Regions from separate parts of the Shimazuella sp. NTD247 genome, predicted to be linked through region 1. Evidence: riboswitches for the same ligand, from Rfam matches in the RefSeq annotation. Region 1 holds a riboswitch; each other region holds the start of a gene.

What was found. A riboswitch is a leader RNA that binds a small molecule or an ion and turns the genes downstream of it on or off. The one in region 1 is predicted to bind S-adenosylmethionine.
Region 2: another riboswitch for S-adenosylmethionine. It lies ahead of AC5WOC_RS04530 (homocysteine synthase); the one in region 1 lies ahead of AC5WOC_RS00380 (methionine ABC transporter ATP-binding protein).
Region 3: another riboswitch for S-adenosylmethionine. It lies ahead of mtnK (S-methyl-5-thioribose kinase); the one in region 1 lies ahead of AC5WOC_RS00380 (methionine ABC transporter ATP-binding protein).

What each region holds. Positions count from the first base shown of each region.
Region 1 is NZ_JCAJZU010000001.1:80,314-85,540, reverse strand. Features, by position in the region: gene AC5WOC_RS00395 (M20 family metallopeptidase) at 476-1,666, opposite strand; gene AC5WOC_RS00390 (MetQ/NlpA family ABC transporter substrate-binding protein) at 1,683-2,504, opposite strand; gene AC5WOC_RS00385 (methionine ABC transporter permease) at 2,506-3,168, opposite strand; gene AC5WOC_RS00380 (methionine ABC transporter ATP-binding protein) at 3,158-4,177, opposite strand; SAM riboswitch class I at 4,283-4,384, opposite strand; gene AC5WOC_RS00375 (DMT family transporter) at 5,144-5,227, shown strand, end outside.
Region 2 is NZ_JCAJZU010000002.1:47,440-52,666, reverse strand. Features, by position in the region: gene AC5WOC_RS04545 (PqqD family protein) at 1-905, shown strand, start outside; gene AC5WOC_RS04540 (hypothetical protein) at 1,263-1,679, shown strand; gene AC5WOC_RS04535 (nucleotidyltransferase domain-containing protein) at 1,829-1,987, shown strand; SAM riboswitch class I at 2,226-2,338, shown strand; gene AC5WOC_RS04530 (homocysteine synthase) at 2,409-3,689, shown strand; gene metA (homoserine O-acetyltransferase MetA) at 3,706-4,605, shown strand; gene AC5WOC_RS04520 (carboxymuconolactone decarboxylase family protein) at 4,950-5,227, opposite strand, start outside.
Region 3 is NZ_JCAJZU010000002.1:298,871-304,097, forward strand. Features, by position in the region: gene AC5WOC_RS05935 (sugar ABC transporter ATP-binding protein) at 1-394, opposite strand, end outside; gene AC5WOC_RS05940 (sugar ABC transporter substrate-binding protein) at 391-1,503, opposite strand; gene mtnA (S-methyl-5-thioribose-1-phosphate isomerase) at 1,500-2,567, opposite strand; gene mtnK (S-methyl-5-thioribose kinase) at 2,564-3,781, opposite strand; SAM riboswitch class I at 3,854-4,010, opposite strand; gene AC5WOC_RS05955 (pyridoxal phosphate-dependent aminotransferase) at 4,188-5,227, shown strand, end outside.

The DNA of each region.
Region 1 (5,227 bases):
GATAAAATAGGATATTCAGTCTCTATGTTAGAAAGGTTTTGCCATGCGGGTTACTGCGCTCAACTCTCCAACTTTCCCCAGATGGACGGTCACACTGCTAGAACCAGTGGACGATAAGGATATCAAGCACCCTCCATACAGAGAAGGTATATAAGGGGTATGCATAGAAGCGATACTTATATTATTAAAGATGCACTCTATATTTACTTTACTAAAAAAATTTGTCTTTATTGTAAGAAACGCCGTCAATGAGGAAAGTAAAGAACTAGGAATTGTCTAGATGAATTGTGGATTTATTATGACAAGAATGGTCAGACTTATGGGGCTACTTATTCTTAAACCGTTTGGAGATTTGTTGAAGTATTGTACATATAAAATATGGTCAGTAACATATAGCATCAAATACGATACAACAAGACCGACTGATTATTCAGTCGGTCAACTAATTTAAAATATAAAAAGTAGATCTTATTCTTTACCTTCGATTTATTCGAAAATCCGCTTGAATAGCTGGCAGCAAAGATTCTTCCGTTATGATGCGTATTCCTGTCAAAGCTAACGCTTTACTGGAACGAATTAATGCTTCATCTCCTTGGGGTGATTTTGCAGCTTCTCGAAATTCAACCGTATGCGGAACGAGATCAGCTGAGCCAATCTTGATATACCCGTGAACCGTAGGCACAACATGACTGACATTCCCTGCATCTGTGGAACCTAAACCAGAAACATCATCTACGATTACTTCTCCTAGCTTTTCTAATTCTTCTATGAGAATGGCATCAAAGGTTGGGTTTAAGATGAGTTCATCAATTTCATTTTGTAAAGGTTTGATCTCTACGCGACTTCCAGTAGCCAGTGCAGCGCCTTCTGCGATGGCTTTTACTTTTTTAGTCACTTCGTCCAATGTTTTGCGTTTTGCTGCCCGCAAATAAAATCTCGCTTCTGCGTATTCTGGAACAATATTCGGTGCATCCCCGCCATGAGTGATTACACCATGCATGCGAACATCATCTGGAACATGCTGCCGTAATGCATTGATCCCATTGTAAAGTTGGATTACTGCGTCCAAAGCATTAATTCCCTTATCAGGGGCAGCAGCAGCATGAGCAGCTTTACCATAGAAGGAGAAAATAAGCGGATCCAGTGCAAGAGATGGTGTTGTTTTCGCAGTTTCACTATTTGGATGCAGCATAGCGCAAACATCAATACCAGTAAAACGATTATCTTTGACAAAACTAGCTTTGGCACTTCCATTTGGCCCTCCTTCTTCTGCTGGCGTGCCAAACACTACCACTTCCCCGCCTATTTCTTCAATGACTTCTCCTAACGCTATTCCAGCTGCTACACTTGCTGTGCCAATGATGTTATGTCCACAAGCATGTCCCAAACCTGGCAAAGCATCATATTCCGCTAGATATCCAATTACGGGACCGGATATGTTGCTTTTTTTCCGAGCGATAAACCCAGTTGGGTGCCCAGCTACATCTGTTTCGACTATAAATCCATATTCTTCTAATAATCGTATATGAATACCACTTGCATAATACTCTTCATTGCCAATCTCCGGATGTTCATGAATATCATGGCTGATCTGTATTAATCGTTCTCGATTCTCTTCTATAAATTGAGCCACTTTTTCACGAACTGATATTGTTTTGGTTGTCATTGGATTCACTCACCTTTTAAAGATTTTCGATTTCGGAGACAGGAACCACGGTAGGAATTACACCGCCGTTATAAACTTTTTTAATATATGCTGCAACTTCAGGAGATTGATAGATTTTCACTAGCTTCTGCAAATTGGCATTATTTTTATTTTTTGTTTGCGTTGCGATAATATTGATATAAGGTTTTGCTGTTTTATCCTCTTTAAAAATCGGATCTGTCACTGGGCTTAATCCAGCACTTACAGCTATGCCATTATTGATTACTGCTGCAGCAGCATCATCCATCGAACGTGGTGTTTGCGGAGCAGCAACGGTAACGATTTTTAAGTTTTTCGGATTGGAAGCAATTGCCTCTGTCAAACCTTTGCCGTTAAAACCATCTTTTAATTTTAGCAAACCTGCTTTTTCCAAAAGCAGCAATGCTCGACCACCATTGCTTGCTTCATTTGGAATGGTTATCGTTGCACCATCTGGGATTTGACTAATATCTTTATACTTTTTGGAGTAAACACCCATGGGAGCAAGCACAGTTGTACCAATGGCACTTAAATCAAGTTTTCTTTGTTTTTTAAATTCATTAAAGTAAGAAACTGTTTGAAAAGCATTTGCATCTAAACTGCCATCTGCCAGAGATAGATTAGGCTGCACATAATCATTAAAAGTAACAACTTGAATCGTTAAACCTTGTTTTTGTGCTTGTTGTTTAATAAACTCCCAAACTTTTGTATCAGAACTGCTTATTCCTACTTTTATTGTCTGATTATCTTTACTTGAGCAGCCTGCCACCAATCCTACAAGTAGCAGTAGTGCTATAACAATAGATGATATTTTTTTCATATTATTTTCTCCTCACTAATCGGGCTAAATAATTTCCTAAAGTTTGTACAAGTTGAACAATGATAATTAATAAGATCACCGTAATAATCACAACACGCACTTCAAACTGGTTATAGCCGTATGTAATCGCAAGATCTCCTAATCCACCTCCGCCAACTGCACCTGCCATTGCACTGGCACCAATCAATCCAATCGTAGCAATCGTCGCCGCTAAAAATAGAGAGCTCAGGGATTCCGGCAAAAGAAATCGCCAAATGATTTGCCAAGGAGTAGCACCCATCGCTTGGGCTGCCTCCACCACTCCGTTATCTACTTCTAATAAAGAATTTTCTACTAAACGTGCAAAATAAGGGGCTGCATAAAAAATAAGAGGAACAATCGCTGCCGCAGTGCCTATTGATGAACCGGTTACCAAACGAGTAAAAGGAATAATGGCAACCAATAAAATAATAAATGGGACTGACCGAAATATATTGATGATGGTATTTAATATCGTAAACACAACTTTATTTTCCAAAATATGGTCCGATCTTGTCACTACGAGTACAACGCCTAATGGAAAACCTAGAAGTATGGAAAATACAAGCGATACAAAAACCATAATAAGCGTTGCCAAAATGCCATCTACTAACTGCGGCCAAAAAACAGCCCAATCAAACACCATCTCCTTTCACCTCCCTTACAAATACTTTTCTATCTTTTAAATAACGAATAACTTCTTCCACTTTTTTTTCATCACTTTCAATACTGATTAACAAATCTCCAAAAGGCCTACTTTGCAATTCGGTTATATTTCCTTGCAAAATGTTGATATTGGTCTGGAATTTTCTGATTGTTTCTGCAATCAAAGGCTCTGTTGCATTACTCCCGGTAAATGTAATGCGATAAATCTTTACTTGTTCTTTTAATAAACTTCGAATACTTATTGGAAGTTGTTGTTGAAAAATTGTACTCACAAACCGTTTTGCTGTATCTGATTTTGGATTGGTAAATACATCGTAGACAAAACCTTGCTCTACAATCCTCCCCTGATCCAAAACCGCAACCCGATCACAAAGTTTGCGAACAACATCCATTTCATGTGTGATTAATAAAATGGTAATTCCATAGTTTTTATTCACCCTACGTAATAGATCAAGTACGGACTTAGTTGTATCAGGATCAAGGGCAGATGTTGCTTCGTCACACAATAAAATATGAGGATCAGTTGCTAAAGCTCTAGCAATCCCAACTCGTTGTTTTTGTCCGCCTGAAAGCTGTCCGGGATAATAATCTACCCGATCCGCAAGACCAACAAAATCAAGCAATTCGAGTACTCTATTCTCTACCTCTCCTTTTTTCTTTCCAGTTAAATAGAGTGGTAAAGCCACATTGTGAAACACCGTCTTTGTTTCTAACAAATGAAACTGCTGAAATATCATTCCTATTTTTCTACGTGTTTCTCGGAGTTGATTTGCTGACAAAGTAGATAAAGAGATACCATCAACCTTGACTTCTCCTGAAGTTGGTTTCTCCAAGAAATTAACTGAACGGAGCAAAGAGCTTTTCCCAGCTCCACTTACACCGACAACACCAAAAATTTCTCCTTTTTGCACATGAAGAGATACTTCCTTTAAAGCATCTACGGCAGGTGAACCAGGATAGCGTTTGCTGATATCTACTAATTCAATCAATCTTCTTCCTCCTCTCACAAAAAGTTTAAACGAAAAACAAAAAACGCCTCTTTCTAAAAATAGAAAGAGGCGTTTTAAATGTTTATCCGTTCATTTAAGTAACTCTTCCCATCTTCCAAGCATTCCGCTTGCTGGAATTAGCACAGTATCAAATGATCTGTTGCTGAGATATCAAAGGGCCAGTCCCTCCATCTCTCTCGATAAGAAGTGATATTTAATTTTTTTCATTTTATATTTAAATACAAAGTATGTCAATCTGTTTTTAGGAATCACTGTAATTAAAAAGAAAATTATACAGTTAGATATACTGCCAACACAATACAGTTAATTGAGCTTAGGAAAAACAATCAATTAATGAAGGGATAGAACCAATTTAGATATTGATATTGAATTAAATGATTTTTTAGAAATCAACTTTTTGAGACTCTCCACGACTAAAGTCGTGGGATTCTTAGGTAGTTCTGCTACATGCGTCCATTTCTGTTTTGTGCAACTCCTAAGTTTGGGGCTGTCTCATCAGCCCATCCCATGCAGTTAGAAGTGTACCCACATGGGCGGAACGCCTGTTACCAGCGCTCTAGTTCTTTTCCTGCCTCTAATGGTTTTACTCGGTGGGAGACGTATCCATTTGCCACCGAAACCCTATACCACTACATTTTCAAAGAACAAACCTACTACCAGTAGGATGATCACCGATCATGTGTTCTAATATACAAAGATTTGTTGTTCTTGCAACCCCTTTTTTTGGGGTTTCGAACAACGCTGCTTTTCATCCCACGATTGAAACCGTGGATTTTCTCGCTCGAAATACGAACAAAAACACTTGATTGAAATCATATCAACTGTCGTAACCGTGTTCAACTTGACAAAAAGGAAAGACTTTGCTCTAATATGAATGAATATATTAATATTCATTCATGTCTCTAAAAAACAAGATTCGAAATTATGGAGGAAGGAAAGAACGATATGAAAAAGTTTGTCACCCACCCGCTAGGATTTAGTGCAACCATTTTGATCGTTACGTTACTTTGGGCGAGTCCAGCTCCTCTT
Region 2 (5,227 bases), on a different contig from region 1:
TAACAAGTCGAATTGGTCAACTCTTGTTTAATCGTTACAGCTACATTTTCGTTTCCTTGTTATTTATTTTTTGTGTATTTCTTACAGTCTTTAATCCGGATTATATACCAAGATACCAAGATTTTTTCATAGGTCGTTCCCAATCAGTTATTCTCATTCTTTTCTTTTTTATTAATTTTTTTCTTCTATTTTTACATGAAGTCTCTCATTTGTTAGCGGCTCGTTCTCTCGGAGTGGATGGTCGTATCGGTTTTAGTCATCGGCTTGTCTTCCCAGTGGCAGAAACAGATATGTCAGGAATTGTTTTACTACCAAGAAAAAAACGATACAAACCTATCCTTGCAGGGATTATGTTTGATTTTACACTTGTAATTCTCTGTGTTTTACTTCTTTGGCTTCAAGATTTAGGAGTCTTTTCTTTTTCATCTTTTCAAATTAGCCTAATTCGTTATTTAAATCTGGGGCTATGGCTAGGAATCGGATATCAATTCCTCTTTTTTATGGAAACGGACATTTATTACCTGATAGCCATCATGTTAAATAGTAATAATTTATTACATTATACGCGTTTGACCGTAAGAAAATGGTTCAAAAGAGTAAAGTCGGAAGAATTAGAAGAGCTATCACAGGTTTCAAACCGTGAAAAGAGATTTATTAGGGGTTATGTTTGGTTTTACATTTTTGGAGTGTGTTGGGCTATCTTTCTGTTCTTAACCTATACTATTCCAGCAGCTTATTTGCTTATCACCCAATCTTGGAACAAATTAATTATTTCAACTTTTTTCTCTTGGTCTTTAGTCGATGGAGTGCTAACCATTTTGATCACGCTTGTCCCATTTGCCATTTTATTATGGTCATGGAGTAGAGCGTTGGGCAATAACAAACAAAATCTTGGGAATGATTAACATAATCGTTAATTGACATAAGTCTAAGGCTGAGTATAATTACTCAGCCTCTTGATCACACCTATCATGGAGATATTGTAATTGCATCCGCATTTGTTTGGTCAATAACAACAAAATATACATCGATAAATCAAAATGAAACTCACTTACCTTTTTACCCTCTTGTAATTAAACCAGCACAAATCTCTGACGTTTTCTCTGCATGATGGGTCACCAAAACGTGCTGCAACTACTCAATTTCCTGTTTTTAAAAGTTGTTAGATTTTGGAGCATTCTATTCTCAATTTTTCTATTCATCTGATACAATAGATCATAGCCTACATCCATGGCTATCTGTCTAGTGAGAAAGAGAACACCATGGCTAAGACACCTCCTGCAACTGTGGGCGAGCTTCTGCGAATGTTCGCTTCGAAGACAAAGGATTTTGATCCTACAGCAGTGCGCACGCTGGCTGAAGCTGCCTTCAAGACTGGTCAGGCCAAGCTGGCACAACTGAAGATTCTGGATGATATCGAGGGTCTGAGCATCGAAATCAACCAGTACAACAACAGTAAGGACCACCAAAAGGGAGATGCCAAGTCCAAGGCTCATGGACAGAATCTCAACCGAATGAAGACCCTGCGAAATGAAGAGAGCAAAGCGGGTAGCAATTACGAGAGTATTCGCGTAGCGTCACTGGATAAGGTCAACGAGGTCACGGAGATCGACCGCCACAAACGGGACGATTTGTACATTGCCATGCTCGGTGCAGTAACTGGAGGTCGGTGGCGGTAGGTCATCTTTTCTCCACTAGCTACTAACCCCTCCTGCCCATTGCGAGCAGGAGGGATCAAAACAAAAATAAATCTTCGCTAAAAATAAACGAAATCCCACCATCATAAAATGCTGAGCGGGGTTTTTTGGGTAAAGGAGAGAGATTTCGATTGTCCCTTATCACTACATTTACAAATTATATGACTGAGCGGTTTGATTCCATCAAAGCGATTGTCATTTTTGGAAGTTATGCGAGAGGGGAGGAAAAGGCTGACTCTGATTTAGATGCATACTTGTTATTTAATCAATTGAATCCTGAAAAGCACTGATTTAGCAGTTATTCCAATGTGGTTTCAACATCCATCCATTTTGCAAGAACAGCTGGATCTGGATAAGGACAAGGTAGTGTCGTTGTTATTCTCCCTAATAGAAGGTAAGTTGAATAAATTTGCAGTCCAATATTGAGATTTTGTAAATATCTCCATTTTTTACACTTGAATATTGATGAGCTGGAAGAAAACGACTATAATTAAGTAAACCTATTGTTTAACTGAATATTTGTTAAATCTCTTATCCAGAGAGGCGGAGGGACTGGCCCGATGATGCCCGGCAACCCTAGTGATTGATTCACTAGAAGGTGCCAATTCCTGTAGAGACTACTTGTCTCTAACAGATAAGATGCGGATCTGTAACCAAGCCTCTTCTGGATAAGGAAGGGGTTTTTTGTTTGCTAAAAAAGGAGGAAATAACATGAGTACATTTCGACCTGAGACAATTTCTGTGCATGGAGGGCAGGCACCTGATCCTGCAACAAATGCGCGGGCTGTTCCTATTTATCAGACAACTTCTTATGTCTTTGATGATACCCAGCATGCTGCAGATCTGTTTGCATTAAAGGAATTCGGCAACATTTATACTCGTATTATGAATCCTACAACCGATATTCTAGAAAAAAGGGTCGCTGAGCTGGAAGGCGGTGTTGGAGCACTCGCTACCAGTTCGGGTCAAGCAGCAATTACTTACTCCATTTTAAATATTGCCAGGGCAGGTGATGAGATTGTCGCTTCTAGCAATCTTTATGGTGGGACATATAACTTATTTCGACATACACTTCCCAAACTGGGCATTCACGTGCATTTTGTAGATCAAACCAATCCTAACAATTTTCGTAGTGCGATAACTGATAAGACGAAGGCTGTTTTTGCCGAGATTATCGGCAATCCACAGTTAGATGTGTTGGATGTAGAGGCAGTTGCTAATGTAGCTCATGAATCTGGAATTCCGCTTATTATCGATAATACTTTTGCTACTCCATATTTAAGCAGGCCATTTGAATTTGGAGCGGATATCATTGTTCACTCCGCGACAAAGTTTATTGGAGGACATGGCACAAGTATCGGCGGTATCATCGTTGATTCTGGCAAGTTTGATTGGAGTAATGGCAAGTTTCCTGATTTGACAGAGCCGGATCCTAGCTATCATGGTGTATCCTATACTCAAGCATTGGGATCTTTGGCCTATATTATAAAAGCACGAGTGCAGTTACTGCGAGATACAGGAGCTTCTATTTCACCATTTAATGCATTTTTGTTACTACAAGGATTAGAGACACTTCACCTCCGCATGGAACGACATAGCGAAAATGCTTTGCGTGTGGCTGAATTTTTAGAGAAGCATGAGAGTGTTGATTGGGTGAATCATCCCGGATTAGAAAATCATCCATCCTTTGAAAAATCACAAAAATATTTACCGAACGGTCAAGGTGCGATCTTTACATTTGGGATTAAGGGGGGAGCAGAGGCAGGGAGAAAATTGATTGAAAATGTTTCTTTATTCTCCCACCTAGCAAATGTAGGAGATGCAAAATCACTTATTATTCATCCAGCAAGTACAACGCATCAACAGCTAACAGAAGAAGAACAAAAAGCAGCTGGTGTGACCCCAGATCTCATTCGTCTATCTGTTGGGATTGAGTCGATTGACGATATTATTGAAGATTTGGCACAAGCATTAGCAAAAAGCCAACAATAAATGGGAGGGAAGGGTAGTGCCGATCAAGATTCCAGATAACCTTCCAGCTACTGGAATCCTTCAAAAAGAAAATATTTTTGTAATGCCTGAAGAAAAAGCATTCCATCAAGAGATACGACCACTCAAAATTATGATCTTAAATATCATGCCAACGAAAATAACAACAGAAACGCAGTTACTCCGTTTGCTTGGTAATTCTCCTTTGCAACTGGAGGTGAGTTTTCTGCATCTGCAAACCCACGCTTCCAAAAATACACCGCCAAGTCATTTAGAAATGTTTTATCAAACCTTTGAAGAAATCAAGGAGCAGTATTTTGATGGATTAATTATCACAGGAGCACCTGTGGAACATTTGGAATATGAACAGGTGGATTATTGGGAAGAACTCACAGAGATCATGCGGTGGAAAAGTAGCAATGTAACTTCTACCTTGCATATATGCTGGGGTGCACAAGCTGCATTATATTTTCATTATGGCATTCAGAAGTACCCATTAGCAAAGAAGTTGTCGGGGATATATAAGCACAAGGTTACGAAATCAAATACAGAGTTGTTACGTGGTTTTGATGATATATTTTATGCTCCGCATTCTCGTTATACGGACATTCGGAGTGGGGATATAGAGAAAATCCCGAATCTAGAAATATTATCAGAGTCAGATGAAGCAGGAATATATCTCATAGCAAGTACGGATAAGAAGCAAGTATTCGTTACTGGCCACTCGGAATATGATTTACTTACTTTGCGAGAAGAGTATATACGAGATACAAAAAAAGATATCCACATTGATCTCCCAGAAAACTATTTCCCGGAAGATGATCCCAAACATCTGCCCGTTCATTTGTGGAGGGCGCACGCTAACCTTCTTTTTAGCAATTGGCTAAACTATTATGTTTACCAGCAAATATTGAAATAAAAAAAGACACCGATCAAAAATCGGTGTCTTTTTGTTGTTAGAAAATAGTTTTAAATGAAACAAAAATAAAAACGAAGGACAGATGTTCTCCTTCGTTTTTATTTTACACTGTCAGGAAGCGAGTTTGGGGTTTTATTGATAGATGAGTTAATATTTACATTTTTCGGCAGCACTTTTAGTTTAAAGAAAGTATCTGTCAGGTCTTGTTGTACATCGATTGCATGTTGATCTATTTTTACTACTCCATATTGTCATCAGCCCTTCCAAAAAATTCCTAGCATATAAGAAACAGCACAGGAATAATCCACATCAAATAAGATTGATTTGTCAAAGATAACTTCTGTTTACTCATTGTATTCACTGACTAATTCGGCAGCATGAGAAACTGCTCCACCTGTTTTCATCGCAGCCGTTACTAAAATAGCATCTTGAATTTCTTCTTCTGATATGTCGTTATCCAGTGCATGTTGCAGAGCTTTTTGTTGAACAATTACATTTGGTAATGCGTGTGTAACAGCAACAATGGTTAATAATCTCGTTTTTTGACTTAACACGCCTTCTTTGGAAGCCTGATCAATAAAGGCAAGATGTTTCTCAGCATGATTTGGAAAATAAGTATCGA
Region 3 (5,227 bases), on a different contig from region 1:
TTTTCAAACCGACTTTTTGTAACAGTTCTTTTGCTCTGTCTTTTCGCTTTTTTCTTTGAAGAAAAAAAGGTCCTTGAATCAATTCATGAATGGTAACATTCTCAGCCACTGTCAACTCTGCAAACAATGCAGCGTCTACCTCTTGAACGACGATGCCAATTCCTGCTTCGATCGCCTTATGCGGAGAAGAGAGCGACACTTGCCGCCCTCCAATCGTTATCTCTCCATCATCTTTCTCTAGTTGCCCTGATAAAATGTTTACTAATGTACTTTTACCTGCACCATTCACTCCTAATAAAGCATGAATTTCTCCTTTATTGACCATAAAATCTACCCCGCGCAGAACATGATTCTGGTGAAATGATTTCATAATCTTTTTCATTTGGAGTGTCATTTTTTATTCGCCTCGGCTAACTTATCCATCCATGGAGAAACTGCTGTTTGTGTTGCTCCCCAACCTGCAATATATTTTCCAAGTTGATTCATATTGACAGCTTGTGCAGGCAAATTTTTCTTTTCAACTAAATGAGGCTGTACACTATAAACTTGCGGAATCTTTTCCCCTGCTATTTTTTGATAGAGGAACCGGACTTGAATTTTTCCTACTTCTGTTGGATCCGTTGCAGTACTCGCTACCCATGGACTATTATTTTGCTGAATAAGTTGCAGGTCTTCATCGCTTAAATCAATTCCATATACTTTTATCTCGGTTCTGCCAGCTTGTTGAATTGCTCTTGTAACACCTTTGGCAAATTCGTCCCATGGTGCAAACACAGCATCAATTTGACCTTTCGGATATTTTTGTAGAATAGCCTCCATTTGTGTCTGTGTATCTAATGCAGTGTTATTGGAAGCATTGCCGAATTTTGCAATTTCTTTTATATCTGGATAACGTTGTTGAAAAGCTTTGTAAATGACATTGCGGTTTTCCATAGGCGCGAATCCCCCAACCCATACATATACGATGTTGCCTTTTCCATTTAAATCTTGGGCAAGGGTTCTCAAAGAATTCCAAGCAAGAGAGTAATCATCTTGATCAATAACCGTTACACCTGGAAGATGAATGTCACTATCAAAGGAAATAACAGGTATACCGGCAGCTATTGCCTTTTTCACACTTGGTAATAAAGCATCAGCTCGACCATGATCGAGTAAAATCCCATCTACTTTTTGACTGACTGCTGTATCAATGTTAGACGCCATTTTCGATAAATCATTATCCGAGTTATATACCTGAACTTCTCCTCCAAACGCTTTCACTTGAGCTTGAATTCCAGCGATGTATTGACTAGAGAATGTTCCAATCGACAATTGCGAAATCGCGGCTATTTTTAAAGGTTTTTTCAACTTCTCTGGAATATTTGTATTTTTATTAGAAGTCGATGTGTCTTCTGCGGCATTATTCTGATTAGTTGATTGATTTACTTGGTTTTGTTCGTTTGAGCAAGCGGTTAGTGCGAATACCACTGCTAAAATAACAGTGACCCATTTCAAGCGTTTCATGTTGTTTTCCCCTTTGGTATACGCTCGATGAGCGATTCGAGTTTGTCTGGTGAAAATATGCCATGATCAGTAATAATTGCTGTAATATACTCTTTGGGTGTGACGTCAAATGCAGGATTAAATACTTTGGTGGAAACAGGCGCAGTAGGTACCTCACCAAATCGCGAAACTTCTGTAGCTGGTCGTTCTTCTATCGGAATATCTTGACCTGTGCAAGTATGAAAATCAATCGTAGATAAAGGAGCAGCTACATAAAAGGGAATATTCAGCGCTTTTGCTTGCAATGCCAAGCCTAATGTACCAATTTTATTAGCCGTATCGCCATTTCTGGCTACCCGGTCACAGCCGACGATTACTGCGTCGATTTGTTTCGTTTTCATTGTGTGTGCAGACATGTTGTCTGTAATTAATGTGACATCAATATTTGCTTGCTGTAATTCCCAAGTAGTAAGTCTAGCACCTTGCAGCAGTGGACGTGTTTCACAGGCATATACATGTAAATTCCATCCTTTTTCCTTCGCTATATAAAAGGGAGCCAGAGCAGTCCCGTATCTTGCTGTAGCAATACTGCCCGCATTGCAGATGGTCATAATTTTTTGCTCATCTGAAAAAAGAGTCAATCCATATTCTCCAATTCGTCGACAAGTTTGTTCATCTTCTGCTTGGATTTTCAATGCCTCTTGCTCAATATAGTTTTTCGCTTCGATAACACTTGTTGCCTGTACGGCATGGCGAACTACACGATCCAATGCCCAAAACAGATTTACAGCAGTGGGGCGAGACTGAGCAAGTTGTTCTTTGACCTTATCCAATGCAGCTAAAAAGGCGGGAAGATCGGATGATTGCCACTGATTTGCCCAAACAGCTAAGCCAAAGGCAGCAGCAATGCCAATTGCTGGTGCGCCTCTGACTTGCAACTGATAGATGGCATTCCAAACATCTTCAATCGTATATAGGCGAACATATTCTACTTTTTGTGGTAATAAACGCTGGTCCAATAAAGAAATATGATCTTTGTTGTAAATAACAGATACGATGGACTGCCTCGATTCAGTAGTTATCATGTCAACGACTCCTGTGCCCAAGATAAAAAAGCGTGAATTCCTTTGATTTCGTGTCTATTTTTAATCAGTTGTGCTCCAGCATCCAATGCTTTTTGTTTTAAGTCAATCTGAACAGGAGCATCATCAATTGTATTTAAATCAGCAACCTGTGCCAAACCAATGGTTCTTCTGACTATCTCACAGCCAGCAAATCCAAGACTGTCTGACCAAACTTTTTCAACAAAAGCTTCTGCTACACCCGGAATACTTGAAAAAGTATAATGCCCTTTTGTCTTGCAGAGCTCTAAAAATTGCACCGAAAATGTCTCCCATGTTTGTTGACACGTATCTAATAAATAGTTACGAAATGATAGTAATTGTTCTTCATCTTTGATATGTGCTTCTTGCGACAAAAAATTGAGCAGCAGATTAGCAAAAAATTGACCCAGATCAAATCCGATAGGACCTACAAATGCAAATTCCGGATCAATCACTTTGGTAGAATCTTTGGTTACAAAAATACTACCTGTATGAAGATCTCCATGAAGCAGTGCTTCCGCTTCCGTTAGAAATTGCAGTTTTAATTTCGCTGCTTCGCGTTTTAACTCGTCATCTTGCCAAAATTCGGTTACAAATGATCTCATTTCATCAGATATTTCATTTGTATCATGGTCAAAAAAAGGATCGGTAAAAACTAGATCTTCCGTAATTTTACATAATTCTGGATTCAAAAAGTCATGTACCAATGCTTTTTTGGTGAAAGGATGCAGGAAGAAATCGCTGGTATGGAACAACGTTTGCGCAGTATAAGTACCAATATCTTTACCCAAGTTTGGATATTGTTCCCCTTGGATCAGGGCAGTTCGTAATATCTCATGAGAAGATAAATCTTCCATCACTGTATAAGCCAGATCATGATCATGATCATAAACAACCGGAACTAACTCGGGAACTACTTCTGCAGCTTTTTGCAGTGACAAATATTCAATCTTTGCTCGATCAAGTGTCAAGGGCCAGCTTTCCCCGACTACTTTTGCATATGGAAGTGCTTGCTTGACAACAATTGATTTTCCGGTAATGGGATCTTCTAAAAGAAACACATAATTGAGGTTTCCATCGCCGATTTCTGATACCCTTAACTGCTCAACATCTTCAAAATATTGGAGCTGCTCTATCACTTTTCGTACGGATTCTACCGTCAACGCTTGATAAGAACGCTCCTGCGTTGTTACCATTTTCCAATCTCTCCTTTTTGCGCAAATCAAAAAACCTCTTTCTGTACGAAAGAGGCTTGGAACAGTCCAAACCTCTTATCTTACAGATTAAATCTGTTGGAATTAGCACCGTGCCATGCGTGGTATTACCACGGCCCTGTCATACACAAAGAGCCCCATCTTACGATGGTATTACGGTCGGTTGCTGGGTTTCATCGGGCCATTTCCCTCCACCTACTCTTGATAAGAGATAGCTAACCTATTTATTTTTACGTTCAACCTGTCATTAAAAAGAATTTAAATCGAATATTAAATCGTTCTCTTCATTTTGTCAATAAACATTCGTTTACTAACCAAAAACATTTTGACAGTTGTTCCTCTAAATAATAACATAAATGACTAGAAACAGGTACAGGAAGTGGAATAATTGCAAACATTTCAATATGCAAAAAGAATGCATCAACTACCCGAACAGTTTTTTGCTAAATTAGTGAAAGATGTGAATCGTTATTCGCAAGCTGGATATGATGTGATTAATCTTGGGCAGGGAAATCCAGATTTACCAACTCCAAACCATATTATTTCCGCTTTGCAAACAGCAGCTACAAACCCTGCCTATCATAAATACTCTCCTTTTCGAGGATTTCCGTTTCTCAAAGAGGCAATAGCAACTTACTATAAACGAGAGTATGGGGTTGCAATTGATCCCCACACAGAAGTAGCTGTATTATTTGGCGGAAAAGTTGGTTTAGTCGAAATCGCACAATGCTTTTTAAATCAAGGAGATATCGCTTTGGTTCCTGATCCCGGATATCCAGATTATTGGTCTGGAATTGCGATGGCTGATGCAAAAATGGAAATGATGCCCCTGCTTGCAGAGAATGATTTTCTTCCAGACTATGAAAATATATCTGCATCCATTTTGGAACAAGCAAAATTAATGTTTTTAAATTATCCTAATAACCCTACAGCTGGTGTGGCCACTTCTGATTTTTTCCAAAAAACCGTGCTGACAGCAAAAACAAATAACATTTGTGTAGTCCATGATTTTGCCTACGGTGCAATCGGATATGACGGTCAAAAGCCGCTGAGCTTTTTGCAGACACCTGGAGCAAAAGATATTGGGATTGAGATTTATACCATGAGTAAAACCTACAACATGGCAGGATGGCGTATCGGCTTTGCTTTGGGAAATCCATCGGTGATTGAAGCAATTGAATTGTTGCAAGATCATTTTTATGTCAGTTTGTTCGGTGCTATTCAAGAAGCGGCAGCTACTGCATTACTCGAATCGCAACATTCTGTGGAAAAATTGGTGCAGACATACGAAAAAAGAAGAGATGTATTTATTTCAGGATTACAAAAAATCGGCTGGGATATCCAAAAACCAAAAGGCTCCTTTTTTTGCTGGCTGCCAGTTCCTGATAGTTATCATTCACAAAGTTTTACAACACACGTTCTCAAAAA